DNA from 4 places in the Psychrosphaera aestuarii genome. Region 1 is predicted to be linked to each of the others. Evidence: predicted binding sites of a transcription regulator. Region 1 holds the regulator's gene; each other region holds the start of a gene.
The links. Region 1 encodes sigma-54, which starts transcription at its own class of promoters, with help from an activator protein. Its sites were predicted from a motif close to GTTGGCACGNNNNTNGNNT; they were not measured.
Positions count from the first base shown of each region.

Region 2: a site for sigma-54 is predicted at 5,396-5,414, ahead of flgF (flagellar basal-body rod protein FlgF). Genes of this name have one in related genera too.
Region 3: a site for sigma-54 is predicted at 3,289-3,307, ahead of J9318_RS11955 (DUF2726 domain-containing protein). Genes of this name have one in related genera too.
Region 4: a site for sigma-54 is predicted at 3,378-3,396, ahead of J9318_RS12300 (diacylglycerol kinase family protein). Genes of this name have one in related genera too.

Region 1 covers NZ_CP072844.1:797,060-804,493, reverse strand. The annotation lists gene J9318_RS03680 (KpsF/GutQ family sugar-phosphate isomerase) at 1-299, shown strand, start outside; gene kdsC (3-deoxy-manno-octulosonate-8-phosphatase KdsC) at 299-865, shown strand; gene lptC (LPS export ABC transporter periplasmic protein LptC) at 865-1,422, shown strand; gene lptA (lipopolysaccharide transport periplasmic protein LptA) at 1,415-1,903, shown strand; gene lptB (LPS export ABC transporter ATP-binding protein) at 1,919-2,644, shown strand; gene J9318_RS03655 (RNA polymerase factor sigma-54) at 2,697-4,190, shown strand; gene hpf (ribosome hibernation promoting factor) at 4,224-4,511, shown strand; gene ptsN (PTS IIA-like nitrogen regulatory protein PtsN) at 4,603-5,052, shown strand; gene rapZ (RNase adapter RapZ) at 5,055-5,915, shown strand; gene J9318_RS03635 (HPr family phosphocarrier protein) at 5,929-6,198, shown strand; gene mgtE (magnesium transporter) at 6,298-7,434, shown strand, end outside.
Region 2 covers NZ_CP072844.1:1,303,810-1,311,243, reverse strand. The annotation lists gene flgK (flagellar hook-associated protein FlgK) at 1-126, opposite strand, end outside; gene flgJ (flagellar assembly peptidoglycan hydrolase FlgJ) at 139-1,203, opposite strand; gene J9318_RS05910 (hypothetical protein) at 1,473-1,880, opposite strand; gene J9318_RS05905 (flagellar basal body P-ring protein FlgI) at 1,913-3,007, opposite strand; gene flgH (flagellar basal body L-ring protein FlgH) at 3,017-3,700, opposite strand; gene flgG (flagellar basal-body rod protein FlgG) at 3,769-4,557, opposite strand; gene flgF (flagellar basal-body rod protein FlgF) at 4,582-5,349, opposite strand; gene J9318_RS05885 (DUF2802 domain-containing protein) at 5,470-5,931, opposite strand; gene J9318_RS05880 (chemotaxis protein CheW) at 5,949-6,443, opposite strand; gene J9318_RS05875 (chemotaxis protein CheW) at 6,470-7,434, opposite strand, start outside.
Region 3 covers NZ_CP072844.1:2,620,854-2,628,287, reverse strand. The annotation lists gene J9318_RS11975 (L,D-transpeptidase) at 1-1,078, shown strand, start outside; gene J9318_RS11970 (rhodanese-like domain-containing protein) at 1,085-1,468, opposite strand; gene J9318_RS11965 (cobalamin biosynthesis protein) at 1,492-2,430, opposite strand; gene mtnN (5'-methylthioadenosine/S-adenosylhomocysteine nucleosidase) at 2,454-3,152, opposite strand; gene J9318_RS11955 (DUF2726 domain-containing protein) at 3,348-3,956, shown strand; gene J9318_RS11950 (CYTH domain-containing protein) at 4,064-5,629, shown strand; gene glnE (bifunctional [glutamate--ammonia ligase]-adenylyl-L-tyrosine phosphorylase/[glutamate--ammonia-ligase] adenylyltransferase) at 5,639-7,434, shown strand, end outside.
Region 4 covers NZ_CP072844.1:2,703,418-2,710,851, reverse strand. The annotation lists gene J9318_RS12310 (sigma-54 interaction domain-containing protein) at 1-868, shown strand, start outside; gene J9318_RS12305 (PRC-barrel domain-containing protein) at 913-1,665, opposite strand; gene J9318_RS12300 (diacylglycerol kinase family protein) at 1,662-3,326, opposite strand; gene J9318_RS12295 (hypothetical protein) at 3,658-4,098, shown strand; gene nhaA (Na+/H+ antiporter NhaA) at 4,091-5,449, shown strand; gene gdhA (NADP-specific glutamate dehydrogenase) at 5,462-6,808, shown strand; gene J9318_RS12280 (HU family DNA-binding protein) at 6,941-7,216, shown strand; gene J9318_RS12275 (extracellular solute-binding protein) at 7,373-7,434, shown strand, end outside.

The DNA.
Region 1 (7,434 bases):
AAATGTCGGCCAAAGGTCTTGGCATGACTGGTATAACCGACAAGGACAACACCTTGATTGGTATTTTTACCGATGGTGATTTACGTCGTTGGTTAGATCATGACTCATTTAAAACGGATCTTAAAATTACCACTTTAATGACGACAAATGCCACCTCTTCGAAAGCTAATGTTTTAGCGGCGGAAACGTTAACTTTAATGGAAGCCAAAAAAATTAGTTGTTTATTTGTTATTGATGAGCAAAACAAGCCAATAGGCGCTCTTAATATGCATGATTTATTGAAGGCCGGAGTTATTTAATGGAACGGTTTGCAACCTGGTATCAAAAAGTTTCGACTGACGTTACTACACGCGCTCAGCACATTAAGTTGCTTATTTGTGATATTGACGGCGTGTTTTCTGACGGCTCAGTATATATGGCAAATAATGGCGAAGAACTTAAAGCCTTTAATACAAAAGATGGCTTCGGGCTTAAGTCTTTAATGAACATAGGATGTGAAGTTGCTGTCATTACCGGACGAAGCTCTAAAATTGTTGAAGACCGAATGACAAGCCTAGGTGTTAAATACATATATCAAGGTATGGAAACAAAACTAATTGGTTATGAAAAACTATGTAAAGAGTTATCAGTAACACCATCACAAGTTGCATTTATTGGTGATGATTTCCCTGACGTCCCTGTGATGAAAAAAGTTGGGTTAGCGGTATCAGTAGCCGACGGCCATCCTTATGTAAAAGAGATTGCACACTATTGTACTGTTACTCATGGCGGAAAAGGTGCCGTGCGTGAATTAACCGATCTACTAACCATGGCACAAAAAGGTGAAACCTTTATTACCAGCCATTTTGAAGGTTCAAGTACCTAATGAGACTTAGATTACTCGTTCTACTTATTTTTGTTGGGATCAGCCTTTATCTTTGGTTTCCAGCTTTTACCAATCAAAGTAATGCGGATGACTCCGAAGAGCCTGTGTTAACGCCTGACTTCACGGCAACATTATTGCATCAAGAAATGTTCGATAAAAATGGTACGTTAAAGCAAGAGGTGTTCTCGCAAAAAATGGAACACTATGCCCAGTTAGCTTTGACTTACTTTGAACAGCCTGAATTTGTTATTTATCAAAATGATGCTCCGTTTTGGCGATTAGCCGCAGACCTTGGCAGTGTGCAAGATGGCCGACTAACCTTAGACAGTAACGTTAAAATGTATCAGTTAACCGATAACGAGCTCGTTACCAGTATTGAAACCCAATACTTAGAAATAGATCTCGACACTCAAGTGGTTGAGACCGATAAGCCAATTATAATTCGCGGTGAAAAAACCACTATTGAAGGGCAAGGTCTAACTGCCGATCTAAAAGCTCAAACAGTTAAACTTAAACATCACGTAAGAACAATTTTAAAAGGGACGAAAAATGACTAAATTCATCAAGATGACACTTGTTATACTTGCTTGTATTGGCCTTAATGCATTTGCTAATGACGATCTTATTATTGATTCTAAAAACCAAGATCTTGATTACAAAAATAACACTATGTATTTCAGCGGTAACGTAAAAATACAACAAGGGACGCTCACGATCACGGCTGACGAACTATATGTAATAACAAAAGACGGCGTAGGCGAAAAACTAATAGCAAAAGGCAAACCTGCTCGCTTTTTGCAAAATGATCCTAATAATGAAGCATTAGAGGCCACAGCATTAGAAGTCGTTTATATGATTAACGAACGTATTTTAGAATTGAATGGCCAAGCTAAATATAAGCAAGGTAGCTCGATTGTTGAAAGTGGTAATATCGTATTTGATTTAAATGCACAAAGAGTCAAAGCTGACGGCGACAAGTCAACCGGTGGTCGTGTAACTACTACGATAAAAACAAAAAAAACACAGCCAAATAATTAAGTAGAGAAATTAAATATGACCAAGTTGGTGGCAAAGCACTTAGCCAAATCCTATAAAAGTCGTCAAGTTGTTAAAGATGTCAGCTTGTCGGTAGAAGCTGGTCAAGTAGTTGGCTTGTTAGGACCAAATGGCGCGGGTAAAACAACAACTTTTTACATGATTGTTGGTTTGGTGCCTAACGATAAAGGTTTAATTCAGCTTGATGATATCGATTTGAGCCACGAACCTATGCACGTAAGAGCTCGCAAAGGCATTGGTTATTTACCTCAAGAGTCGTCTATCTTTAAAAAGCTGACAGTTTCACAAAATATAATGTCTGTTCTAGAAATGCGAAAAGACATAGATGCAAACCAACAGGCTGATTTACTTGATGATTTAATTGCCGAATTTCATATTGATCATATTCGGGATAGTCTTGGTATGGCATTGTCTGGTGGTGAGCGCCGCCGCGTAGAAATCGCAAGGGCATTGGCTGCCGATCCAAAAATTATTCTATTAGATGAGCCTTTTGCGGGTGTTGATCCTATATCTGTCATAGATATAAAGAAAATAATTCAACAATTAACAGCAAAGGGAATTGGTGTACTTATTACCGATCATAATGTCCGTGAAACACTTGATGTCTGCGAAAAAGCCTATATCGTTAGTCATGGAGAGCTTATTGCTGAAGGAACTCCGGCTCAAGTGCTAGAAAGTGACATAGTTAAGAAAGTTTATCTTGGTGACCAGTTCAAACTTTGATATTTTGGTAGCACGAATAAGTTTATTTTAGTCAGTACTTTACTGGGATCAAATGAGACCAACATTACAACTTAAAATGGGTCAGCAGTTAACAATGACCCCGCAATTACAGCAGGCTATTCGTCTGTTGCAGTTGTCGTCATTAGAATTGCAACAAGAGATCCAAGAAGCCTTGGATAGTAATCCTTTGTTGGAAGCTGATGAAGAGCATGGCTCAGTTGAACAAATCGAATTACCACAAGACAACCATGATCGTCATGAAAATGAAGCCTCAGTTTCATCTAACGACGACGATATCGAGTGGACGCGAGAAGAACGCGATACAAACGAAAATATCCAAGACCAAACTATTAGTGATGACTTGCCCACAGACTCGACTTGGGATGACTACATGAGCGCCGCTCCTGCGAGCTCAGGCCCTGCGTACGACGGTGAAGATACCGTTTATCAAGGTGAAACAACTGTTGATATTCAAGACCATTTAAAATGGCAATTAAATCTATCCACTTTTTCCGAACATGACTTAGCTATTGCAACAGCCATTATTGATGCTATTGATGACAAAGGTTTTTTGACGGTATCTGTTGAAGACATTGTTGAGTCTGTAGACATCGAAGATGTTGAAATAGAGGAAGTTGAAGCGGTTTTAAAACGCATCCAACACTTTGATCCTATTGGTGTTGCCACCCGAGGGTTGCAAGAGTGTTTGTTGGTTCAGTTAAAGCAATATAGCCCTGACACACCTTGGCGTGAAGAGGCTATTGAACTCATTGCTGAAAATATCGACCTGTTAGCGAACCGTGATTATCGCACTATAATCCGCAAAACAAGATTAAAAGAATCTGAATTAAAAGAAGCACTCGACTTGATTCAACAACTGAATCCAAATCCCGCAAGCCTAGTTATAAAAGACGAAATTGACTATGTAATTCCAGATGTTACCGTCGTAAAGAAAAAAGGTCGTTGGTTAGTAGAGCTAAATCCTAATTCTATGCCTAAAATTAAAGTGAACGAACAATATGCTTCACTGTCTAAAACTTCAACCAATAGCTCTGACGCGCAATTTGTTCGTTCACACTTACAAGAAGCAAAATGGTTTATTAAAAGTTTAGAAAGCAGAAACGACACTTTATTGAAGGTATCTAATTGTATCGTGCAACAACAACAAGCATTTTTTGAATACGGACCAGAGGCGATGAAACCAATGGTTCTAAATGATGTAGCAGAAATGGTCGATATGCATGAGTCCACGATATCGCGTGTGACAACACAAAAGTTCATGCACACACCCAGAGGAATCTTTGAGTTAAAGTATTTCTTTTCTAGCCACGTCAGCACCGAAAATGGTGGTGAATGTTCATCCACTGCAATACGGGCTTTAATAAGAAAGTTAGTTGCTGCAGAAAACCAAGCAAAACCGTTAAGTGACAGTAAGATTGCTGATATTCTGGCCGAACAGGGCATCCAAGTAGCCAGAAGAACTATCGCAAAATACCGGGAATCGTTAAACATTCCCCCTTCAAACCAGAGAAAACGATTGGTTTAACAATCCATTTTATCAATTCAGAAGGAAGTGCATATGCAAATTAATTTAACTTGTCGTCATGTCGATGCAACAGAGTCTTTAAAAGAATATGTTGATACGAAATTTGCAAAGTTAGAACGTCATTTTGACCATATTAATAACGTCCATGTGATTTTAGACGTTGAAAAACTCAACCAAAAAGCAGAAGCAACTATGCACGTAAATGGTGGTGAACTATTTGCTGCATCGGAGCATACTGATATGTATGCTGCAATTGATTCCTTAATTGATAAACTTGACCGTCAAGTCATTAAACACAAAGAAAAGTTAACCAGACATTAACTTTCTTTATTAATTTTAAAGCGCCATGGACGGTGCTTTTAACCAATCTTTTGAGATTTAAATCAAAAGAGTAAAGCAGTAAAAGATAACCATGAATGTAAAGCTACTCCTGCGACCTGAGTGCACTAAAGTACTAACAGATTGCCAAAGCAAGAAAAAGATCCTCGAGCATATTGCCGAGATCGCGAGTACAAAATTACCAGACCTCACTTGCACAGATATACTCTCAAGTCTTATGAATAGAGAAAAGTTGGGGAGTACCGGAATAGGAAATGGCGTTGCTATTCCTCATGGAAAAATAACACCAAATGAAAGTCCAGTGGCGGTATTAATCGTTATCCACCCTGGCATTGATTACGATGCAATAGACAATAGACCTGTTGATGTATTTTTTGCGTTACTTGTTCCAGAAGATCAGTGTGACGTGCATTTAAATACGTTAGCGTCAATCGCAGAAATTTTTGATAATAAAGAAATGCTTCGTAAAATAAGAAGCGCCGAAACTGATAATGATCTTTACAAAATAATTGAAGCTGCTTAATCATGCATATATTTATCGTTAGTGGCCGTTCAGGCTCAGGGAAGACAGTCGTATTAAGAGTACTAGAGGATCTAGGCTACTATTGCGTAGATAATTTACCGGTTAATTTATTACCTGCATTATCACACTCCTTATCTAAAAATTATCCTCAAGTTGCCGTCAGTATTGACGTTAGAAACTTGCCCAGCTCTGAACAAGAGTTAATGGATAATTTAGATTTCTTACCCAAAGGCGTAAAGACGACCGTTCTATATATAGATGCTAAAGATGACGTATTAATTCGTCGCTATAGTGAAACAAGGCGCCTACACCCTTTAACCAAAGGTGATGCGTCACTACCTGATGCAATCGCACAGGAGAGTAAGCTTTTAGATGGGTTATCGTCTAGAGCCGATTTATATATTGATACCTCGGATTTAAATGTTCATCAACTAACCGAGATGGTGAGAGAAAAGATATTAGGAAAGTCAGATAAAGAACTTATTATTACTTTCGAGTCGTTCGGCTTTAAATATGGGGTACCAAACGATATCGATTTTGTATTTGATGCACGATTTCTACCAAATCCTCACTGGGAACCAGAACTTAGAGCATTAACCGGTTTAGACTTACCTGTGAAAGACTTTTTCTCTAGTCAACCACTTGTGAATAAATTCATATTTCAAATCAATAACTTTATGTCCACTTGGTTACCGCATTTAGAGCGCAATAATCGTAGTTATTTAACGATCGCAATAGGCTGTACTGGTGGTAAACATAGGTCTGTATATATTGCTGAAACGCTCGCTGAACAATTTCGTTCTCGTGGAAAAAATGTAAAAACTCGCCATCGAGAGATGAGCCGTTATTTAGAGCAACTGTAAGGTAACAAGCCCAGTGTTATCACGAACAATTACAATCCAGAATAAGCTTGGGTTACACGCAAGGGCTGCGACCAAATTGGCCCAACTCGCCTTACAATTTGATGCTAAAGTTCAAATACAACAAGCTGATAAAACCGCCAGTGCGGATAGCGTCATGGGCTTACTAATGCTTGCAAGTAATCAAGGTAAAGAGATACACGTTACCGCAACGGGGAGTGATGAAAAGCAGGCTCTCGAAGCTATTTGCGAACTAATTTCTAATCGTTTTGATGAGTCTGAATAACTAATTATCTCGCTACAAAAACAACCAGTTACTATCATAAAACGCTAATCTAAGTTAGACTTGTGCACAAGGTAAACAACAGAAACCTACGCTCAAGAAATGCCAGAACTACTAGAACAAGAATATACAATTCCTATTAATGAACTTAATACTGCCATCAGTGACGGTATGTTTGTTCGTGTGCGGAATATGCTTGATTCTATGGCCGCAAATGATATTGCACTGTTGTTGCATTCTTCTCCTCCCAAAAGTCGTGCTGTTATTTGGCAACTCATCGACAGTAGTATTCAAGGCGACGTTTTAGAAGAACTTTCCGATGAAGTTCGTAACCCAATATTACGAGCAATGGAACCGGAACGAGTTGCTGAGGCCGCGACCAATCTTGATGACGATGACTTTTCAGAAGTACTAAGAAGTATGCCCGATGCTGTTTATCGTCGAGTGCTGAAGAGCATGGATAAACAAGATCAAGCGCGCGCTGAGAGAGTAATGTCTTATGAAGAAGACTCTGCGGCCGCGCTAATGAATACCGATACCGTCACGGTTCGTCCTGATGTGACCGTTGACGTAATATTGCGATATTTGCGATTAAAAGAGTCATTACCTGAAAATACCGATTATCTTTATGTGGTCGATAAGCAAGATCACTTTATTGGTGAAGTATCTTTGTCGGCACTCGTCACCTCTAACCCCAGCAAACTAATATCCGAAGTGATGGAAACCGACTTCGAGGTGATTCCCGCTTCTATGCACGAATCCGAAGTGGCAACGTTATTTGAACGTTATGATTGGATGACAGCTCCTGTTATCGATGAGCATGGTTTGCTGCTCGGCCGAATTACCATTGATGATGTTGTAGATATTATTCGTGAAGACGCTGAGCACTCTATGTTAAGCATGGCGGGTCTTGACGATGAGGCCGATACATTTGCACCCGTATTGGACAGTACCCGAAAGCGTTCATTGTGGCTTGGCGTAAACCTATTCACAGCATTACTCGCGGCGTTTGTATCAAGCTTATTTGAAACAACACTTGATGAGCTGGCTTTTTTAGCCGTATTAAACACCATAGTCCCAAGTATGGGCGGTGTCGCTGGTAGCCAAACACTAACCTTGGTTATTCGTGGTATGGCTGTGGGTCACGTTACAGACTCAAACTCTAGGTGGTTGCTTGGCAAAGAGCTTGCTATTGGTTTCCTAAATGGCCTTATTTGGGCTGTATTGATTGCAGGTGTT
Region 2 (7,434 bases), 510 kb from region 1:
AGTTTCGACTCGTTGACGACTGAAACCTTCCGTATTTACGTTGGCAATATTGTGTCCAGTAGTATCGAGCCCATGTTGAGCTGCTGATAAACCAGAAACTCCCGTACCTAATATTCCGCCAGCCATTATCTATTTCCTCTATTCGCCATCACTTGGTTCAGAAAATTTGCCAATCATTTCTTTGAAATTGTCGCTGTTTAATATGCCTAAGATCTTATTTGCATAGTTTGGATCGGTTGCATAGCCAGCGTCTTGTAGACCTTGCAAAAACTGTTCCGGATTGTCGGCATTATCAAGGGCTGATTCATAGCGGTTACTTGATTTTAGGAAGTTGATAAAGTCGCCAAATGACTCATTAACACTGTTGTAAACACGGAAAGGTTCAACTTTTTTCACAGCGACGCCATTTTCAAATTCAAGTGTAGACTGCGCAGTTTTATCGCCATCCCAATCTCGCAGTGCTTTAACATTGAATAAGTTAAAACTTGAATTACCGTCCTTATCTTTCAACACATGTTTGCCCCAACCTGTTTCAAGGGCTGATTGTGCAATCATCACCGCTGGGTTTAGACCAATTTTAGCGGCGTTTTGTTTCGCAAAGTGCCAAACGCTATCGACAAAAGACTCTGGTGAATCAAAGTTAATTTCTACTTTTTCTGAAGTCTTGGCATTTGCGTTATTTGTTAGTTGGACTGTTTTTGAATTTTCTTCAGCCGTCGCAAATAATCGTTGCTTGACGGCATCGTCGCTTGTAACAAAGCCAAGGTTTTGAGCTGTCGGTTCTACCGATTCAATTGAGTTGTCAATGTTGTTATTTGTCGATATTTTGCCAACTAACTCATCAAACCGGTTATCATTTCGCAGTACACCTGCATTTATATACTTATCGTTGTCACCACTCAGTTGATCAACAATAATGTCCGCGAGTCCCATACTGCCTTGCTCAGACATATCAGTGGCCAACTGTGAGTCATACATATCTCTGAAGAACTTAGTCGTATTTGAGTGCATGGGATTGCCCTCTTCAAATACTGCGTTTGCTTCTCGCATAGACTTGAGCATCATGCCAATAAATATCGACTCAAAGTGTTGTGCAGCTTTGTGCAGCGCTTCTTTATTTCCAGGATCTAATCGAGACTTGGACTTTAGTTCTTGAAGTCCAATTAGGTCTAGAGAGTTACTTGAATCACCAATACTATTCATTGTCGTTTTTTTGACACTTTCGCATCAAAGCAAGCCTATAAATTAATCATAATTTAGTTATATCAAGACTTGTGCCAACAGCGGTTTTGCCACATGTAAAATGATTAATGTTTAAGTAAGGTGATATAGGTAAACGTAAAGGGAGTGAAAGGAAGCGTAAAGAGCTAGCTAAAGTTAAGAAAGCAGTTATAAGAATAACAAGGAAAGGTGCCCGATGAACCGCAATAATTAATTACAGTCCATCAGTGGGCTAATGTCATACCATAATCCTAATGAATCATAGTGAAATATTTAGACAACTCTTCTTTTAGTTCGCCGGTAATGTCACCGACAAAACAAACTTTGGCGCCATTGGGTACTCGAGAAAATACCGTTTCAATTTGCTCAGCGATATTTTCTTCCGTACTAATATAATCAGCGAAATATTCTGTATCAGAAATTTCCTTAACGTTCGTTAATGCTTCAAACGCAGCTAAGCCAACTGGAGTAAACTCGATAACACCATTTTCAATGCTACCACCAGATAAACAGCAAAATATTTGCTTGTCACCGAAGGCTATTTCATAAACATGATATTGAAGGTCGTGAGACTCGTTAATGTCTAACAACTCTAATATCGCCTGATTCGTGTCTTTATTCGCAGTTACATCACTTAGCAATACTTGTGAAAATGCCATAGTGTTATTCCTTCTATTATTTAAATTAAAAGTTAAATCACAACCAATTGGCCGTCTATTGCACCAGCTTGTTTAAGGGCTTCTAATATTGCCATTAAGTCGCCAGGCGCTGCGCCCACTTGGTTTATGGCGCGTACTAAATCATCAAGATTCGCACCAGGGTCAAAAACAAATGCTCGAGTATCATCTCTAGCTACATCAATTATTGTTTGATTTGTTACTACCGTTTGCCCTTGGGCTAGCGGGTTTGGTTGATCAACCTGTTGGTTTTCGGCAATGGTTACTGTTAAATTACCGTGAGTAATCGCAGCAGGTTTTAACCTTACATCTTTGCCTATTACTATTGTGCCGGTGCGAGAGTTAACAATAATCTTCGCGCTGGTACTCGCAGGTTGAAACTCTAAGTTCTCTATCGCTGATAGATAGGCCACTCGCTGTGAAATATCACGAGGCGCTATAACTCTAACAGACACTGAATCCATTGGTTTTGCAGTGTTTGGACCGACTAAGTTGTTAATGGTATCAGCAAGCCTTTTTGCGGAGGTAAAGTCTGGCTCATTTAAATTAAAAGTGATGTGGTCACCGTTGCCAAAAGGTGTAGGTACACTGCGTTCTACTGTTGCGCCATTTGGTATGCGACCAACAGTTGGGGTATTAATCACAACTTGTGAACCGTCTAAACCTTGCACACCTAAGCCCCCAACGACTAAGGAACCTTGAGCAACTGCATATATTTTACCATCAGCGCCCTTAAGGAAAGTTTGTAGTAACGTGCCACCTCGTAAACTTCCCGCGCTACCAATTGACGAGACTGTTATATCTATGTTTTGGCCTGGCTTTGAAAATGCCGGTAAATCTGCATGTACCGCAACAGCTGCAACGTTCTTAATTTTTGGTTTAAGACTAGCTGGCAATTGAATACCAAAATTGCCTAACATTGCTTTAAAACTTTGCTCAGTAAAACTTGTTTGTTCGCCTGTACCAGGTAAACCTACCACTAGACCATAGCCTACTAATTGGTTTGATCTGATTCCTTGAACCGTTGATACATCTTTGATACGGACAGCATTTACACTGCTACTTAATAACAGGCCTATCACGGTGACTATACTTAATACTATTTTCATCTCATTCCCCTAAAACGGCCACATTGTGCTCATGAAGAATTGTGATAACCAGCCAGTTTCTTGGGCTTCAGCCAAGGAACCTTTGCCGCTATATGAAATTCGAGCGTTTGCTACACGAGTAGAATCAACGGTATTGTCAGACGATACATCTTCTGATCTGACGATGCCTGTCAGACGAATGAATTCTTGCCCTGTATTTAACGTTAACCACTTCTCGCCACGAATAATCAAGTTACCATTTGGCAACACACGTAAAACGTGAACTGTTATTTGTCCATTTAGGCTGTTACTTTGATTCGACTTAGCATCGCCTTTAAACGTGCTATCAGACTCAATACCCATTTCTAACGTATTTCCGTTAATTGTTGGTGCGAGTCCGTTTAAACCTACTAACGGTGAAAGGCTTGCATCTGTTTCTTTTTTTGTTTCTGTTTTTGCTGTTTTAGACGCTTGTGTATTTTCCATCAACATCACCGTAATGATGTCGCCTACACGCCTGGCTTTGGTGTCTGAGTAAAGGCCATTAGACCAACCGGTATGATACAAGCTACCGGTTGCTACAACTTCTTCTGTTGGAATTTCCGGCATAATAGGTGCGAAAAATGGATCTTCTTCGACAACATCATGGTTCATAGCGCAACCACTCAATAAGCCTAATCCAATCAGTAACGTACTAGTTTTAGCCACATCCATGATGGTTTGGTTTAATTGATTTAGCGAACGATTGATGTTCATAATCATGCTCCGAAAACGTCTAGTAATTAAAGTTGCTGCGTAATGAAACCAAGCATCTGGTCAACTGATGAAATGACTTTTGAGTTCATTTCATAAACTCGCTGACTTTCAATCATGTTCACTAGTTCTTCTGTCACGTTCACATTTGATGTCTCTAACGCGCCTTGAACAATAATGCCTAAGCCATTTACGCCAGGGTTACCTTGAACCGGAGCGCCACTTACACCTGTTTCAGTGAATAAGTTTTGACCTATTGGTTCTAAACCGGCCGGATTAATAAAGTCACTAATCGTAAGCTGACCAATCGCTACACCAGCACCCTGCCCAGGCAACTGCACAGTAACTTCGCCCTGTTGGGAAATGGTAATTGATTTTGCTTCAGGCGGTACGTTCATCTCAGGTTGCAGAGGAAAACCTGCACCGGATGTAACGATTCGACCATTCTCATCTAACGAAAATTGTCCATTTCTTGAATACGCCAACGTTCCATCTGGTCGTTGAATTTCAAAAAATCCATCGCCTTGGATCATAAAATCCAAACTATTCTCGGTAGTAGACATATTGCCTTGCGAGAAATTCTTTTGAGTTGCGACAACTTTAGTACCCGCACCTAACATCAGACCGTTCGGTAACTCAGTATCTTGAGATGATCGCCCTCCTGGTTGATTTATATTTTGATATAGCAAGTCTTCAAATACAGCTCGGCTTTTCTTAAAACCAATTGTGCTGGCATTAGCTAAGTTGTTTGAAATAACAGCAATATCTGTTTGTTGGGCATCTAAGCCTGTTTTACTTATCCAAAGTGCGGGATGCATAGCCGCCTCCTCAATTAATTCTAATTAAACTATTCTTAACAACGTGTCTTGCGAACGATCTATGTCTTCCGCTTTTTTCATCATTTTTATTTGCATTTCGTATTGACGCTGGTGCGATATCATCGCCACCATTTCTTCAACCGGGTTAACGTTACTCATTTCTAGAGCGCCACTAACAATACGTATGTTGGGTGATGCTTCACAAAACCCACAGGCTTCATTTGAAAGCACTGCATCTTTAGATCGAAATAAACCATCAAGCCCTTTTGTCAAATCGTTGTCACTTGGCGGTTCGATAACCTTTAACCGGTCAACGACTTCTAAAAAATTAGCTGGGGCACCTTGAGGACGAACCGTGATGCTGCCATCCGGTCCAATTTCAACCTTTTCTACTGGAACAGGAATAACTATCGGCCCACCTTCGCCTAAAATTGGCGTACCTTTAGCAGTCGTCAATAAGCCGTCACGTGTAATTTGGAGGTTGCCTTCTCGTGTGTAAGCCTCTTCACCATTTTTATCTTGAACCGCCAACCATCCGCGTCCCGATATGGCAACATCAAGCTCACGGCCTGTTGTTGAAATTGCACCATGATGCATTTTTGAACCTGGGCGTTCTTCCATAGCAAAAACACGCGTAGGAAGGCCATCACCAAAGGCTTGCATTGATCGTTGTTGTTCAAAGTCAGAACGAAAACCAGCCGTTTTTGCATTGGCTAGATTGTTGGCATTCATTGAAATACCAATTAGATTTTGTTTCGCTCCGGACATGGATACATATAAGAGCTTATCCATCTTTGCCTCCGTCAATTGCTCGACGTTAAAAATACTTATCTTGTAAAAGCATTAATCGTGCCAGAGCTTGAAAGGCTTATTTTAAAAGGGCTAAACTGGGTAAGGAAGTAACGTGGTAGATTAGGCTGTTTTGTTTTGTCTGTGCATCGAAACGAGTAGTTGAGCTTCTGAACGAGAAATTTCACATTCTTGAATAACTTCTTCGACGTCTGCGCCTAACTCAATCATTTTTTTAGCGCGTGTATATAAAGGGTTGGGTTGATTTTCTTGCTCTAGTAGCAAAACCTTGTTGTTTAACTCGGTAATTACATCTAGCTGTTGTTGTTGATTTGTTTGCAGCTGAAGTACTAGCTCTTTTAATTGCTGTAAATACTGATCAGATTTTGAGTGCAATAGCTTCTCATTTTGAAGCTGTTGTTTGAGTTGGACCAACGCTTCGTCTTGGTAATGCATGGACTCTTGGAGCTGATCATGCAAAAGCTGTTGCTTAGTAGATAACTTACGATGGCGTGACATTAAAATTAATAATCCAATTAAACAGACTACTAAAACTGCAATTAAAATCCCTGTCGACACCATCATATATTCGCTTCCCAGATTTAGATATCTGAAATTTCGTCCCATTCTTCATCGGTCATGAGCTTATTCAAATCAACTAAAATAAGTAACTCACCACCTCTGTTACTAACACCTTGTATAAACTTAGCACTCTCATCTGTGCCTACGTTTGGTGCACTATCTATTTCGGACGTTTTCAGATAGACAACTTCAGCCACGCTATCGACTAAAATACCGATAACTTGCTTATCCGACTCAATAATTACGATTCGAGAGTTATCGCTGACTTCACCATTGGTCAAACCAAAGCGAGCACGTGTATCAATAACCGTTACAACATTACCACGAAGATTGATAATACCCAGTACATATTCAGGAGCGCCTGGAACAGGAGCTATTTCTGTGTATCGCAATACTTCCTGAACTTGCATTACGTTGATACCATAAGTTTCATCTTCTAAACGAAACGTCACCCACTGCAAGACTTCATCATTGCCGTCTGTTAACTTAGTGACTGGGGCTCTTTCTTCACTCATTTGAGCAACTCCTAAATTGAATAACTTTATTCTTGTCGTGCATTTATGCCTTTATCAAGCATGGCAACTAAATCATTGACATGCAATAAAGCACACATTTTTTCTTTAATCGTGCCTAATAGCCATGGGCGCTTACCAGGCTGAGTACGCCATTTAACGTCATCTGGTTTTATATACTCAGTAGTAACGAGCTTTTCTGCCGCTAAACCCCAATTACTTTCACCCAACATAATTAAGTATTTATAGTCTAATTTTGCTTGTAATGAGTCATCATATTTTTCTGGCATTACCCATTTGGCTGACTCAACAACATTAATTTTTTTGTCTCTGTTTACCATTACACCTAAAAACCAATCGGGTTTTCCAAATAAACTGGTAACATCATCTAAGTTATGAATACCACCAAGTTCGTGTAATGGAACCGCCAGCACTAAGCCTGCTACTTCAAAGAACAATGCCTGAAAAGGCTCTTCAATTTTGTCAATTGAAGGTGTTATCACCGGTTCTACTTGTGCTTCAATTTCTACTTTAGACTCAACAGCAGTTTCTGAGCTAACCGTAACTTTAGGTTGAACTTGAACTTTAGGTTTAGTTTCAACTTTTGGCTCAACAATAACTTCAGCAGCTTTTTCAACTGGTATTTCTACTGTTGTTTCTTCTAAAGCCTTTTGCTGCTCTTTTAGCGCTAGCGCCTCTGCAGCTTCTTGCTGCTGAATACTAACAGCAAGTAACAATTGCTCTAGAGAGTTAACCTCTGGCTCAACCTCTTTAACAGGCAAGCTTTTATCGGCAACAATTGCTTTCTCTATAGGCTTTAATTTTAGTTTATTTTTTTCAGGTAAATCTTCTACATTACTAAAATCTTGTTTAATTTTAGCACTGTATTTAGATTCTGCGAGGCGATTAGTAGATGTTGTTTTAACATCTTCTATTTGGGTGACCGTTTTTAACGGTTTATTATTATTATTATGCTCCAGATTATCAGTGTCAT
Region 3 (7,434 bases), 1.2 Mb from region 1:
AACAACGGCAAAAGTCGACGTTTATGATGAGCCGAATGGCAAGGTAATTCAAACTTGGCCTAGCCACACTCTATTTACATCGAACATGGAAGACACGCTCTGGGTTCGAGTGTCCGGACACTTTCCTGAAGGTGAGTGGCAGTCCATTTTTCCAATGTGGTATATAAAAGTATCAAGTAATATTGAAGAACAGCACCCACAAACGACCTCCGCGCCTGCGACTATATTTCATGTTCCGTTAGAAACGTTACTCGATGCTAAAAAGCAAAAGGCAAAAGCTTATCGGCTGCTAGAAGATGCAACGGTTTTTGATCGACAAGGTAAAGCAATTGCTCAATGGTATAAGGGAAAAACATTCACCAGCGCCTTCGAAAATGAAGACTCATTGAAAGTCACTGGACATTTTCCTGAAAACAAATGGCAGCCATTACCAGAGCCTGTTTGGTTAATAAAGCCAGTGCGTTTGCAAGACAGAACGCAACCCAAGCAAATTAAACGCTCTGCTGATACCCAACGTTTAGTTATTATCGACAAGTCTTCTTTTAACGTGACGGTTTATGAGCAAACTATGCAAGACATCAAACCAATCATGACTTCTCCCGTTGCGCTCGGTTACGACAGGTGCCTACCAAAGAGCCAAGGCGGTAAATGTTACTATACGCCAGAGGGTGAGTTTAATGTTGAGTTTAAGTTGTTTGATAGCGACGGAATTAAATGGTGTATACCTAAAAAAATGGAAGTCGAATTCGCCGATAAAATAGCCAGAGGTGAGCGGTGCTGGCGAGGCATTATGGGTAATCACGCTTTACATTTTGGTGACTCGCTCTTTTTACATGGGACGTCTAACCCTGGCTCAATTGGTAGTCGCACTACTCATGGTTGTGTACGTCTTAGAAACAGTGACATCGAACTGGTTTATAGTTTATTAGACAACGGTGACAAAGTTATTATTACAAGTGACGTTAATGAAAAGTTGGCTGAACTAAAACAGCGTAATAAAGACTTGTTAAATGAAAGTTTGTTAACAAAAGAGACTGAGAAAGAGGGCTTACTTGAAGCCACACTTTCCGAGCAATAAAATCAATTAAGGTTTTACTAAAGGCAGTTGTTTTGCTTGCCAACCAAGCATATCACCGTCTAAGTGAATGAAGTCGGTAAGGCCATTTTTTCGCATCATAGATTCAGCTTTTTCAGCCCTGCGACCACTTCGACAATGAACAACAATGGTTTTTTCAATCCCTTTTAATTTAGCTATTTCATCAATAATGGCGTGATGTGGAATATTAATCGCGCCTTCAATATGGCCTTCGGCAAATTCGCTAGGCGAGCGGACATCCAAAATTTGGTAGTTATCCTTGTTTTTTAAATATTCTTCAGCGGATATTTTAGCAGTATCCGCTGCCGTACTCGTATAACTCATAAGCCCAAATAACGCACTGACGAGCAGGGTAAATAGATTTTTTAACATAAAAACTCCTTATTGATAGATAACTAAATAGTGTTAGCGATTAACCAAAATAATAATAAAAGCACTAATACAAAAATAATGAATCGGGTATTCCAACTTTGAAGTTCAGCAATGGTAGTTTGAGACGGTTTCTGTCCCTCATTAATTCGTAGTCGTTTTGCCTTTACGCCATTAAACATAGCGGGACCTGCCATTTCAATTCTGCAACCTGCTGCAACTATGCACGACCAAACTAGTTCAACTAAGCTTTGCTGCTGTGGCCAGTCAGGTTGATATTTACGAAACATTCGCCACCACCCAGGACTCGACTTAAATACAGAGTAAATTGGCGCAACCATCACAACAATTACCCAATCTAACGCTGAGCGGACTGCTAGACTTGGTAACCCAAAGCTATCAAATTTAGGGTCGAAAGCACACCAACGCTGAACGGCGATGTCCAATACTCGATAAGCAATCGCAGCAACGCCTCCAAAAGCAAGAAATAGTATTATGGGCGTTAACCATGCGGTTGCCCACGAACGTATTTCCACCTCTAAAGCGCCTTTGACAATTCCAAGGGGCGATAGTGGTTTGGTATCAAATTCAGCATGCTCGGCTAAGTAGTCCTTTGCTAAGGTGTTCTGCTTATTGTGCAGGGCATCTTTTATTGATTTATTAACTTTCGCGACGGAATGGTAACTAAGGCTAATGTATAGAAGAATTGCCTCTGTCCATACATCATAGGGCATGATAAACAACAATGCCCAAATAATGACAGTGACAAATACAAAGTAGGTAAGTAACGACATGAAACCCGAGATTTGGCGCTGTCGATCGCTGCCAGGCGTATTTACCTTTTTAGCGATAGCATCGGCTAGAAGAGCACATAATTTTAAAGGCGAATATCGAAACGGGATAGGTAATATCCATTCAACAATAATGACAATGGCTGCAGCCAATAAGTGTGGAAGTTCAGCCATTGTTTCAATCATAATATTGAATGTTACTTAGATAATTTATTTAAAAGCTTCATCACTAACTCAGATGAGTTTTTAGACGCGATTTCTAGATAGGCATCGAAGCTCATTGGAGATTCCTCTCCTGCAATATCCGAAAGTGAACGAATCACTAAAAACGGCGTATCCATTTGATAGCAAGTCTGTGCGATTGCGGCACCTTCCATTTCTACTGCAAGCATATCTGGAAATTGTTGACGAGTCGCCTCGATACGAACCGGGTCACACATAAAGCTGTCGCCTGTCGCAACTAAACCCACTTTACAAGTGATCTCGTCCATTTCTGCGATTGACTCTTTTGCCAATGCCACCAACTTTTCATCGGCACTAAAACGCGCTGGCATGTTAGGCACTTGACCAAACTCATAATTAAACGCAGTAACATCGACATCATGATGAACAAGCTTATTACCAACCGCAATGTCACCTACTTTTAGTTCTTTGTCAAAACCACCCGCTGAACCGGTATTAATAACATATTCAGGATTAAAGTTATTAATTAACAATGCAGTTGCAATAGCCGATGCAACCTTGCCAATACCTGACTGAACTAATACCACATCCTGACCATTTAGCTGCCCCGAAAAGTATTCATAGTTGGCTATTTTTGTGGTGTTCAGGTTTTCCATGTTGTTCTTTAAAATGGCAACTTCTGGTTCCATTGCGCCAATAATCGCAATTGTCATATCAAACTCTCTTGTAAATTTGGATAGTAATCTATCAATCTGAAATTAAGAGAAATTATAATAGAGCGATAGCTCCTTGGCTATGCAAAAGCACTAAAAACAGAAATAGAGGTAGGTGTCAAAAATAAAACGTTTAAATGGCACAGTATCTGCTTATATCGATAAAGAATTATCTATCGTTTAGTGGAGAGTTATATGGAATGGGTTTTAGTATTATTAGTAGGGTTGATTTTGACCATTGCGCTAGTGGCCAGTCACTTTATTGACACCAGCAATCCTTATCCTTTTAAAAAGAAGTCACAGCTATTTACTAACGTTGAACGAGGCTTTTTGGCTTTGTTGGATAAAGCTGTAGGTAATGACTACCGAATAGTTAATCGTGTACGTCTGCAAGATATTATTGAAACCAAAGATAGCGTTAAAGGTCGAGCTAAGCGTTCAGCTATGATTAAAGCGTCTAGCAAAGTGATTGATTACGTACTTTGTGACCCTCAAACTTATCGCATTATTGCAGCTGTAGATTTAGTGAATCAAGCGAGTGGTGGTCATAAATCAAAGCAAGACTGGTTTGTAACGGGCGCACTAGAAGCCGCCGGTATTCCTCATATTCGTATAAAAGTGAAAACAGGTTACAAAGTCGACGAAATTAGAAATGGCATTTTATACAAAATTGGCAAAAAAGAGCGTGCCTATCCGCCAGAACCTATTTTCAAAGGTAACATTCCTCGCCGACCTGTAGGTGCTTTATCTGCTGGGCAAGTAAAGGCACAGTTAGGTGGTCTTGGCATAGCAAAAGCATCTTAGAAGTCTTGTCATCATGATGGATGATTTCAGTAAAATAGGCTAATCATTGAGTTTGTGGAGTGAGTTAGGTAACCTGACCACTCCAATAGCAAACAGAACCTTAATTAATGGAAATAGAGTTAAAGTTTCTTATCCAACCTGACTTAGTGGCAAAGTTTATTTCTGCACTAAGTTCTTCACATTTTAATATCACTACAACTCACCAAAAGCAATTACGCAATGGTTACTTCGATACCGATGATCAAACGTTACGAAGTTTTGACATGGGTCTTAGAATCCGCTCGAGTAAATTCTCAAACGGTCATATTGAAGCTGAGCAAACCGTTAAGTTAGCGGGTCAAGACATTGGTGGTCTTCATCGCCGTCCAGAATTTAATGTTGAGTTACCAACGCCAGTGAATTTAGTAGCCGACTTAAGTTTATTTGATGACAACATATGGCCAACAGGATTTGTTGTAAATGACATCCAGCCTAATTTGAAATTGTTATTTGAAACGGATTTTGAAAGAACGACTTGGCTCGTTGAAATGCCCTCAGGCACCGTAATTGAATGTGTATTAGATCAAGGTGTTATTCGCTCGGGTTCACAAGAGTCTATTATTAGTGAAATTGAGCTTGAATTTGTGTCTGGTCAAGAAAAGGATCTTTTTAATCTCGCTCATTATATAAATTCACAAGTTGATGTGCGCCTTGGTTTCCTTAGTAAAGCCGCCCGAGGTTATCAGCTTCTGACGGGCAAAATGCTGAAATGCACAGATCTTAATCGAATTGAATTACCAGAAAACGTCGAATTTGAAACCGCTTTAATTCAGGCCTCCTCCGAGGCATTAAAATTTGTTCAGCACAATGAACAAGTTTTTTGTTCGTCAATGTCACCTAAAGCACTTAGAAAAGTCATTGATGGCTGGTCATTGATCATCCATATACTACAGCTTTTTTCGTCTGCATTACCGCAAACTCAAATAGAACACTTTATTGAAGCTTTTAAAAGCATTCGTCACCAGCACAAATGGGTCGATGGCTTTTATCAGTTAAACCAATTGGTTAGCCGAAAGAGTCCATACCGAAAAGAAATAGAAAACAGCGAGCATTTGTCAGAATTAATGGCACAGCAACAATTACCTGAATCAAAGTTAATGAAAGCTGTGGGCTTTTTTAGTACCACTGAGTACAACCAATTAGTGGTAAATTTTGTTGAGTGGTTGAGCCAAAAACAATGGCGACAATCTATGCCACTTGAAAATTTAGGTTTATTGAAAGAGCCTCTCGTTGAGTTTTCAAATTTGTGGCTAGAAAAAGCCTGGCAAAACGTTCAGGTAGCGTTAGCGAATTACACGAACAATAGTGATAAAGCTAACTTAGTTGCTCTTTATTGGCCACTTGTGGAATCGATATTAACTGGAATAACGTTAGGTAGCTTGTACGCAGAGCAGGGCGAATCAATGCATAACAGTCAACATGATTTGCTGGTGGGTTGTGAAGAGTTTTTATTACTAACACGACTTGAAAGATTATTAACCGTCGATGCCCAGGACAGCGAAAATAATGATACCTCGTTAAATGCAGCGGTGAGTTCTGAATATCTAGCTTGGGTTAAGGGTAAGCAAGATAGCTTAAACAAGGCGTTGGCAGCCTCAATTGGCAGTATCAGCCAAATTAAACCGTATTGGTAGATAATAATTGTGAATGACGAAGCTGAGTTTGAACAAGCCAGTAATAAGCAAAATGGCAATAGTGCAACAATAAGTCTAGAACATTTAGATGCGTCGTTACGCCAATTGGGTGAACGTCGTTTAGACGAGCTTTGCGCGTTAAATATATGTCGCGTCGACGAGGATAACGCGCCGACATTAATTTATTTACTGGCTATTAGCGACTTTATTTACCGCAATTGCACCCGTTATCCGGAAGTTTTAAAAGATTTGGCAAATAATCATTTAAACTTGCAAACCCCAACTTGGTCTATGACCGAAAAAGAATGGCAAGCAAAAAATGAGCAAGAAGCGCTAAAAGCCCTACGCATCCACCGACAACACATAATGACAAGCATTGCTGCTCAGCATTTTCTTGGTCAGATCGATATTAAAAACAGCATGCGACAACTTTCTTATGCGGCAGACTTATTTTACGGACTGGCGCGTCAATGGGCCGAAGCGGATTTAGCACCTCGTTGGGGTTTACCAATATTAAACAATGGTAACCGTGTCGCATTAATTGCCATGGGAATGGGTAAGCTAGGAGGATATGAACTTAACTTTTCTTCCGATATAGACTTAATTTTCTGTTACAGAGAAAAAGGAGTGACTTCCGGAGGGCGAAAACAAGAAGATTTCCAAGCTTACTTTACTAAATTATCACAAAAAATTATTCATTTACTCGATACGTTAACACCTGATGGTCAAGTTTTTAGAGTGGATATGCGCTTGCGGCCGTTTGGTGACAGTGGCCCATTAGTGAGTAGCTTTGCTGCACTTGAAGATTATTACCAAGAGCAAGGCCGAGAGTGGGAGCGATACGCGCTTTTAAAGGCTAGGCCATTAGCTCATTATGACTTTACTTCTGATGAAGAAGCGTCGGCTCAAAGGCAACTGATTAATTTGCTAAAACCTTTTGTGTACCGGCGTTATATAGACTTTAGTGTCATCGAGTCGTTGCGCACGATGAAACGACAGATTGAAACGGAAGTGGTAAGACGAAACCTAGTAAACAATATAAAACTAGGCAAAGGTGGAATTAGAGAAGCCGAATTTATCGTACAAGCCTTGCAAATGTTGCGAGGCGGAAAAGAGCCTCAATTACAGCTACCTAGTTTTTTATCAGTATTACCAGAGCTCGCCAGAATAAAAATATTTACTGAAGATGAAGCAAACGCAATTCAGACAAGTTATCTTTGGTTGAGAAATTGCGAGCAGTATTTACAAGCGTTTGATGACAAACAGACACAGACGCTTCCCAAGGATAAGACAAATCAAAATCGATTGCTTGCGACGTTAGGGTTAAGTGACTGGGCGCACTTACTAACCAAGGTTAATAATGTTACTCAAGTTATACACCATATTTTTGGTGAGTTAATTGGCGAAACGCCTTCTGATCAAAATGCAAAGAGTGACCCAAGAAGCGAATATTGGCAATCAGCCTGGTCTTCAGATCCACAAGAAGTTGAAATACCAATTACCGAGTCTGAACATCAGGTAAGCACTGAAGCAGATAGTCGTAAGTCGTTAGCGCTTTGTTTAAATGAACTCAAACCGGACTTAATTAAAGCGGTACTGAGTAGCAAAGGCCGGGACCGTTTGGATCTATTAGTTCCGCATTTAATGTCTGAGTGCGAACGCCAACAAACATCTACTCAGCAATGTCGTGATATCCTTCAGATTATAAAAAGAATAGCGGCTCGTACGACATACTTGGCGTTGTTAGTTGAACATCCCGGCGCATTGACTCAGCTAGTGAGCCTAGTTTCAGCGAGTCACTTCAT
Region 4 (7,434 bases), 1.1 Mb from region 1:
AGTAAGCGCTACGCAGGCTAATGTTTTCGTAAACGGTGAGAGCGGAACTGGTAAAGAGCTTGTCGCCAATACAATACACTTAGTCAGTAGTCGAGCGAACGGCCCCTTTATCGCTGTCAACTGCGGTGCATTGAGTCCAGAGTTAGTGGAAAGTGAATTGTTCGGTCATGTTAAAGGCGCATTTACCGGCGCCAATCGTGATCACAAAGGTGTGTTTGAGCAAGCAAATAATGGCACATTATTTTTAGATGAAATTACCGAAATGCCACTAGAGCACCAAGTTAAATTACTAAGAGTGTTAGAAACAGGGGACTATAGGCCTGTTGGCAGCGACAAGACTTTGCATTGCGATGTAAGGGTAGTAGCAGCTTCAAATAGAGTAATGGGTGAAAACTTTAATGAGTTTATTAGAGAGGACCTATATTACAGGCTAGCTCAATTTCCAATTCAAATGCCGCCGCTTAGAAATCGAGGCGATGATATTGTTGGTTTGGCTCAGCACTTTTTAGCTTACCGGAATATGGAAAACGGTTCGGCCAAGTCAATGTCATCAGAGGCGGTAGATATGTTAGAAGCACACCATTGGCTTGGTAATGTACGAGAATTGAAGCATGTGGTCGAGCGCAGCTTTATTTTAGCCGAAGATGTAATTGGGCCCGAGCACATACTTTTTGATGAGCTTGCATCTAGTGAAACAAGCGATGCTGAACTGGGGATTCCCCTTGATGTCCCATTAGAAGATATTGAAAAAATAGCAATTGAGAAAAACTTAGAAAAAAATAAGGGAAATAAGTCTGAAACAGCAGAAAAACTAGGGATTAGCGTAAAGACGCTATACAACAAACTAGAAAGGTACAGTGAGGACTAACTCACTGTGCAGTTTAAACAATCAAGCTGTTCGGAGAGCCTACACTAGCCGCCAAAATCCGGGGTGGTAGGAGAAACATCCATCATCGCCAAAAACTTCTCGCTGTTAAGTAACTTAGGTTCAAAGTGGGGGTTTCCCTTGATCTGCTCCCAATGCAAACTCAGTGAAACAGACTGCTGGTGCCAATTATATTGTTTGATAGCGGCTATTTTAATTAGGCTACGCTCTTTTGATAGCATACCTGTATGACAGTCAATTACAGCAAATGATATTAACCAAGATTTAGTATTAAACACAAAATCAGAAAGCTGCAGGCTTTGCTCGTCGCTACTTTGGGCAAGATAACTAAACACTTCGTTAGTGGATCTTAAGTGTATTTCTTGCTCTGTTCTATTGTCCTCAGCCTCTTCTTTCGCAATAGTTGCTTGGAGTAAGCTTGGATCTGAACTCATTCCCCAAAGATCGGTGCCCATCCAATAGTAGCCATAACCATAATAACGATACAACTCTGTTTCAAAATGACGAGATACCGTTTCCTGCTCCTCTACATCTGGACTCTGCAGTAACTTTTCGGTATCAATACTAAGGCAAACCTCTTTTGCGTCTAGGTTCACATAATAGACTGAAACTGGTGATACTAAGAGCTTTTGGCTCAGTGGATTCCACTTTTGTGGATCAACAACTAAATACCGAATAACATGATCTTCATCAGTAAATAAGAAATCTGAAACGACGCCATACGTGCCATCAATTGTCTTAATTTTAAAGCCAATTAGGGTGTTAATGTTTATGTTCATTTCGCGTCTCCGTTTTCATCAGTTTGCTCAATAGCTTCTTTCGATAACAGTACATTAAGCGATGCCGGTTTTATTGCGATGTTTATTTCTGTTGATTCAAAAGTCTCACCGTCGATGACATACCCAATGGCGTTTTTACTTCGAATCTTAATTGTTTCCACCTTAGCGGTATGAATCGATTCAGGTGCAGGGTTTTCTGATACGCCAGCGACGATTAAGCTTGCTACGTCAGTGAAGTTTTCGAGAGATGTATTGCTCTCATCAAACCAAGTAACATTTAATAGTCCATCGTGGAAATCGGGTTTGCCGTCGCCTTGGGCTAAAACCGTAGAGAAAGGCGCTGCGTTGGCAACGACTAAGCTACGCGTCTTTATATGTTTTGCTTGATTTGAGTCAAATTGGACCATTAAATCCAATTGCTCAGACGTATTCAGTGCTTGCCAAAATCCATGTAAATAAGCAAATTGACCAAGTTTGTTTTTAGCATCTCGATCGGCAGACGATATCATTTCTTCTTCTATACCAACGGCTGACACAAGCAGCATGGTTTTTTCGTTACAAACTGCGGTGTCCATGGCAATCGTGTTGTTACTCACAATATGTTTTATGGCGGTTTCTACGGGGATAATTTTACTGGATACGCCAAACAGTGTGTGTGCCAAAGCATTGGCTGTACCTAATGGGATTATGCCAAACTTGATATCAGTATTAGTCAGCTCTGTTGCAACTTCAGCAAGCGTGCCGTCTCCACCCGCCGCGATGACAAGTGAAGTGCGCTTATCGATTGCTTCTTTAGCCCAGTCCTGTGCACTTTTGGTTTCGGTTGTTTCTACAACAATTAGATTAAACCTTTGTTCTAAATAGGCCTGAATTTTATTTTTGTATTTTGGCCATTTGCCTTTACCCGAAACAGGATTTGCGATTAACCAAGCCGGTTGCATTAAGGTTAAAAGACCTGCTTCTCGATATTGTATTAGCCTTTTCAATTGTTTTTTGTTTAAACCGGCTTGATTGCGAATATCAGTGATACTACTAAGTACATCTCTTACATCTTTTTCCGGATGTTTTGCTAGTAAATAAGCAGCAACACAAAATAAAGAGCGACCTCTTCCTAACGCACAATGCACCATTACCGGCTTGTTCTGTCTTCGTTTATTGTCAATCCAATTTAATGACTGCCTCAATTGCTCAGGGGTTGGACTACGGTGATCTAGAATAGGAATATTTAAATAATCGATATCTAGAAAACGACTACTCCAATCCAAAGCGTCGAATTCAGCGGTCACATCTAATACCGCTTTTACGTCATGATCTTCTAACTCCATGGCTTCTTCGGCAGATAAACGGCTGGCTAGGTAAATATGATCTTGAATGTGGTGTATGTAGTGGCGGTTTCTTTTAACGTCTTTGCGTTTTGCTATCTTATTGTATAACTGTACACCAACCATAAACGGTAGAAAGATAATGCGGATAGCGACTGGGATAGAACCGTCGGTACGTTTTCTAAAGATTCTTGGCTGATTTGTCATATAAGCAACAAATACAACTAAGAGTGAAATGGCAATCCAGTTAAGCAAAACACTCAGGATCACAGAGTCGATTTGAGTTGCCGTGTAGGCCAGTAGAGCGCCAAAAAATCCGTATAAATACTCTATGTACATGAAAACCTCAGTTGAAATGAATCCAACGATTATTAGTTAATTATAGAACTAAAGCGAGAACCATGCCTTATTTATAACGCATTGAAACTATTAATTTTTATTTTAATTGATTAGGTTTGAACAATATCTCCGTCACTTTTACTGTAAATATTACACAAGCATCAGGTCAATTCTTCAAGAAAATATAAAATTTCAGTTCAATATTCTCGGCAAAACTTATGTCCTAGTCTTATAAATTTGTTTATTAACATGTGGTTAGTGTTGTATTTGTCGGTTTGGCATAAAGCTAGCTACTTTACTTTGTTTTTCTGAATTTAGTAGGTTGTACAAGATGAAAAAGTATTATGACTCAGGTCCCCTCGTCTTTATCGAGGCGAGCCAATTTTATGAAGACTTAGCCAATCAAGTAGAAGACCTGTCTGTTCGGCATGGGCTTATAAAAGTATCTACGGTTTTTCAACAGCTAGCAGGCAAAGTAAAACAATGGATGTCATCGAGTCATGACACCGATGTTATTCATTTGATAATGTCGAATTGGAATAACCATTTTTATCAAGCTCGTGTGGGCAATACGTCAACACCAGAGCTCTCGTTACTTGAACAACGTTTAAAAGTAGAGAGTGAGCATCTTAGCGAACTTAGAAGTACATTTCAGCTGTCAAAATCAGATGTTGAAAAGCGCAGGGTGGCTGACCTAATTGCGACTTACTTTGATGCTATCGAAATACTAAAAAAGTTATCTAATCAAGCAAGGAGTGAACACAATGCCTAAGGTTGGAGTAAAAGCCCCTGTTATTGAGAAAAAAGTAGATCAGTTACTTATTCCTTTTCAGCGATTTATTGATGATCAAACGACGAGTAGTAAGGTTTTACTACTGACGACTATAGTGGCATTGATAATTGCAAACTCAAGCTATGCTGATTCCGTTTACGGAGGATTACATGCGCTATTCGGGTTAGCAGTTAATGATAATTTGTATCAGATGTCCATATTGCATTGGGTTAACGACGGGTTAATGGCTTTATTTTTTCTATTATTAGGTATGGAAATTAAACGAGAAGTTCTTGTCGGTGACTTAAGTTCGCCAAGCAGTTTGATACCAGTTTTAGCCGCCGCCGCTGGTGGTATGTTTTTCCCCGCGACTATATTTGCTGTACTCAACTACAATACAGAATATATAGCAGGCTGGGGTATTCCGATGGCGACGGATACGGCGTTTGCAGTAGGAATATTAGCTTTATTAGGGACTCGAGCCCCTCTGGCTGCCTTTGCTTTTTTAACAGGTTTAGCAATTATCGATGATATTGGCGCGATTATGGTAATCGCATTGTTTTATACAGACTCTATAAATAGCTTTTACTTGCTGTTGTCAGCAATTCTAACCGGAGTCCTCTTCTTCTTTAATTTTATCGGCATTCGTCGCCCATTTATGTACATGTTTGTTGGTATTTTATTGTGGTTGTCAGTTCTAAGCTCCGGTGTTCACGCGACTATTGCCGGTATCTTAATAGCGGCCGCGATACCAGCTAGGCCGAAACATAAACCGACCGTAATGGTTGAAAAACTATCAAAAATTACTCAACGTTTTCAGCGTATCGTTATCAATAAAGGTAGTCGAAAGCCTGTACTTGCTTCCAAAACACAACACGAATTGGCAGAGCAATTAAAGGTTACGGCAAATCAAGCGACCACTCCACTACGTAGATGGGAGCAGTTACTTCATACACCAGTAGGGTTACTTGTGTTACCAATATTTGCCTTCTCTAATGCCGGTGTACAGTTAGACTCATCAAGTTTATTGGAAACGCTAAATAGCACCTTGGCCTGGGGCATCTTTTTAGGACTTATTGTGGGTAAAGGACTAGGTATTCCATTTATGGTTTGGTTATCGATAAAAACAGGTATAGGCCAATTACCCAAAGGGCTAACCATGAGACACATAGTTGGACTTGGGATGCTCGGTGGTATTGGTTTTACCATGTCTATATTTATCACAGGTTTAGGTTTTGAAAACAGTTTGGAAACGCAAGCCATTGCAAAAACAGCAATTCTTGTTACTTCTTTGTTTGCCGGTGTGGTAGGTTATATTTTGTTCAAGTTTGCGCCAACTAATAATTCATAACAAGGAGTCACCATGCCGGATAGTCAGTATATCTCTGAATTGAAAAATCGTATTACAGAGAGAAATCCAAACCAAACTGAGTTTATGCAAGCCGTTACTGAAATACTAGATAATGTCGCCGAAGAGTTGGAGGATAACGATGAGTATCGAAGGTATCGTATTTTTGAGCGCTTAACTGAACCGGATAGAATTATTTCATTTAAAGTTGAATGGTTAGACGACAGAGGCTGTGCTCAATTGAATAGAGGTTGGCGCGTTCAACAATCGAATTTAATTGGGCCTTATAAAGGTGGATTAAGATTTCATCCAACGGTAAGTGAATCGGTGATTAAATTTTTAGCGTTTGAACAATGTTTCAAAAATGCGTTAACAGGTTTGCCTTTGGGCGGAGGTAAAGGTGGATCTGACTTTGATCCAAAAGGTAGAAGTGATCATGAGATTATGAGTTTTTGCCAAGCATTTATGACACAGCTTTATCGTCACATAGGAGCAAACGTTGATGTACCCGCTGGAGATATTAATGTGGGCGCACGAGAAATAGGCTTTTTATACGGTCAGTACCGTAAAATACGGAATCAGTTTAGTGGTGTGCTAACTGGCAAGGCAATAGAAATGGGTGGTAGTTTAGTTCGCACAGAAGCCACCGGTTTTGGTGTTATTTATTTTCTACAACATGTTCTTGAACATAAAGAACTGCAGTTAGAGGGCTTAACGCTAACAATATCTGGTGCTGGCAACGTAGCCCTATTTGCAGCGAAAAAAGCACTAGAGCAAGGTGCTAAAGTTATTACTTTATCAAATTCTAGAGGTGTACTTTTTAAAGATAATGGCTTTAGTAACGATGATATTGAGTGGCTGATTAAATATGACAATATCAAAGACAATACTTTGTTGTCTTTTGCAGAAGAGCGAGATGGTGAATGGCGAGCGGGAGAGAAACCGTGGCAATATAAGTGTGATGTTGCTGTGCCTTGCGCCACTCAAAACGAAATGAACGGTGAAGAAGCATCAACACTTATTAAAAACGGCTGCAAAGTGGTCATTTGTGGTGCAAATATGCCTTGTACTTCCGAAGCAATTGAAGCTATTCATAATGCGAAAAACTGTTGCTACATTCCCGGCAAAGCATCAAATGCTGGTGGGGTAGCCGTTTCGGGGTTAGAGATGTCACAGAACGCGGGCTTTGAAAGTCAGACCTTTGAATATTTAGACGGTCGTTTACGAGACATTATGAAACACATACATGGTCAGTGTGTTAAATGCGGTGAAAGTGATACTGGCGACGTAAATTATGAACGTGGTGCAAGTGTTGCAGGCTTCCATATTTTAGCTAAAGCCATGTTAGCACAAGGCGTGTAGGGCCTGAAAACGCTACACATTACCTAAAAATTGCAAAAAAGTGGTTATTTTTACGGATTATACGAAAACAACTGTTGAATTTTATAAATAGGTTCCATAGGATAAGCCTTGTCTCAACTAAAGGATAAAATAATGAACAAAAGTGAACTAATCGAAAAAATGGCACAAAGTGCTGACATGACTAAAGCTGACGCAGAACGTGCACTTAACAGCCTAGTTTCTACAGTAACTGAAGAGCTTGCTAAAGGCGGCGACGTTTCTTTAGTTGGTTTCGGTACTTTCAAAGTTAATGACCGTGCAGCTCGCACTGGCCGTAACCCTCAAACTGGTGAAACTATTCAAATTGCTGCTGCTAAAGTTCCTGCTTTCAAAGCTGGTAAAGCAATCAAAGATGCAGTTAACGCATAATTTACCGAGTCTCTCGATAAGTTGACAAAAAAAGCCTCATTGGAGGCTTTTTTTATTTTCATGATAAATTTTTCTGTACATTGTTAAAACGTTATATAAAATAAATGAGAATCATTCTCAATTAGAAAAATGAATAACATAAACAAAGGGTACACAATGAAACGTTTATTTTTAATTGCTATAACGCTTTTCACTTCTCTTACTTCTACCGTGGCTCA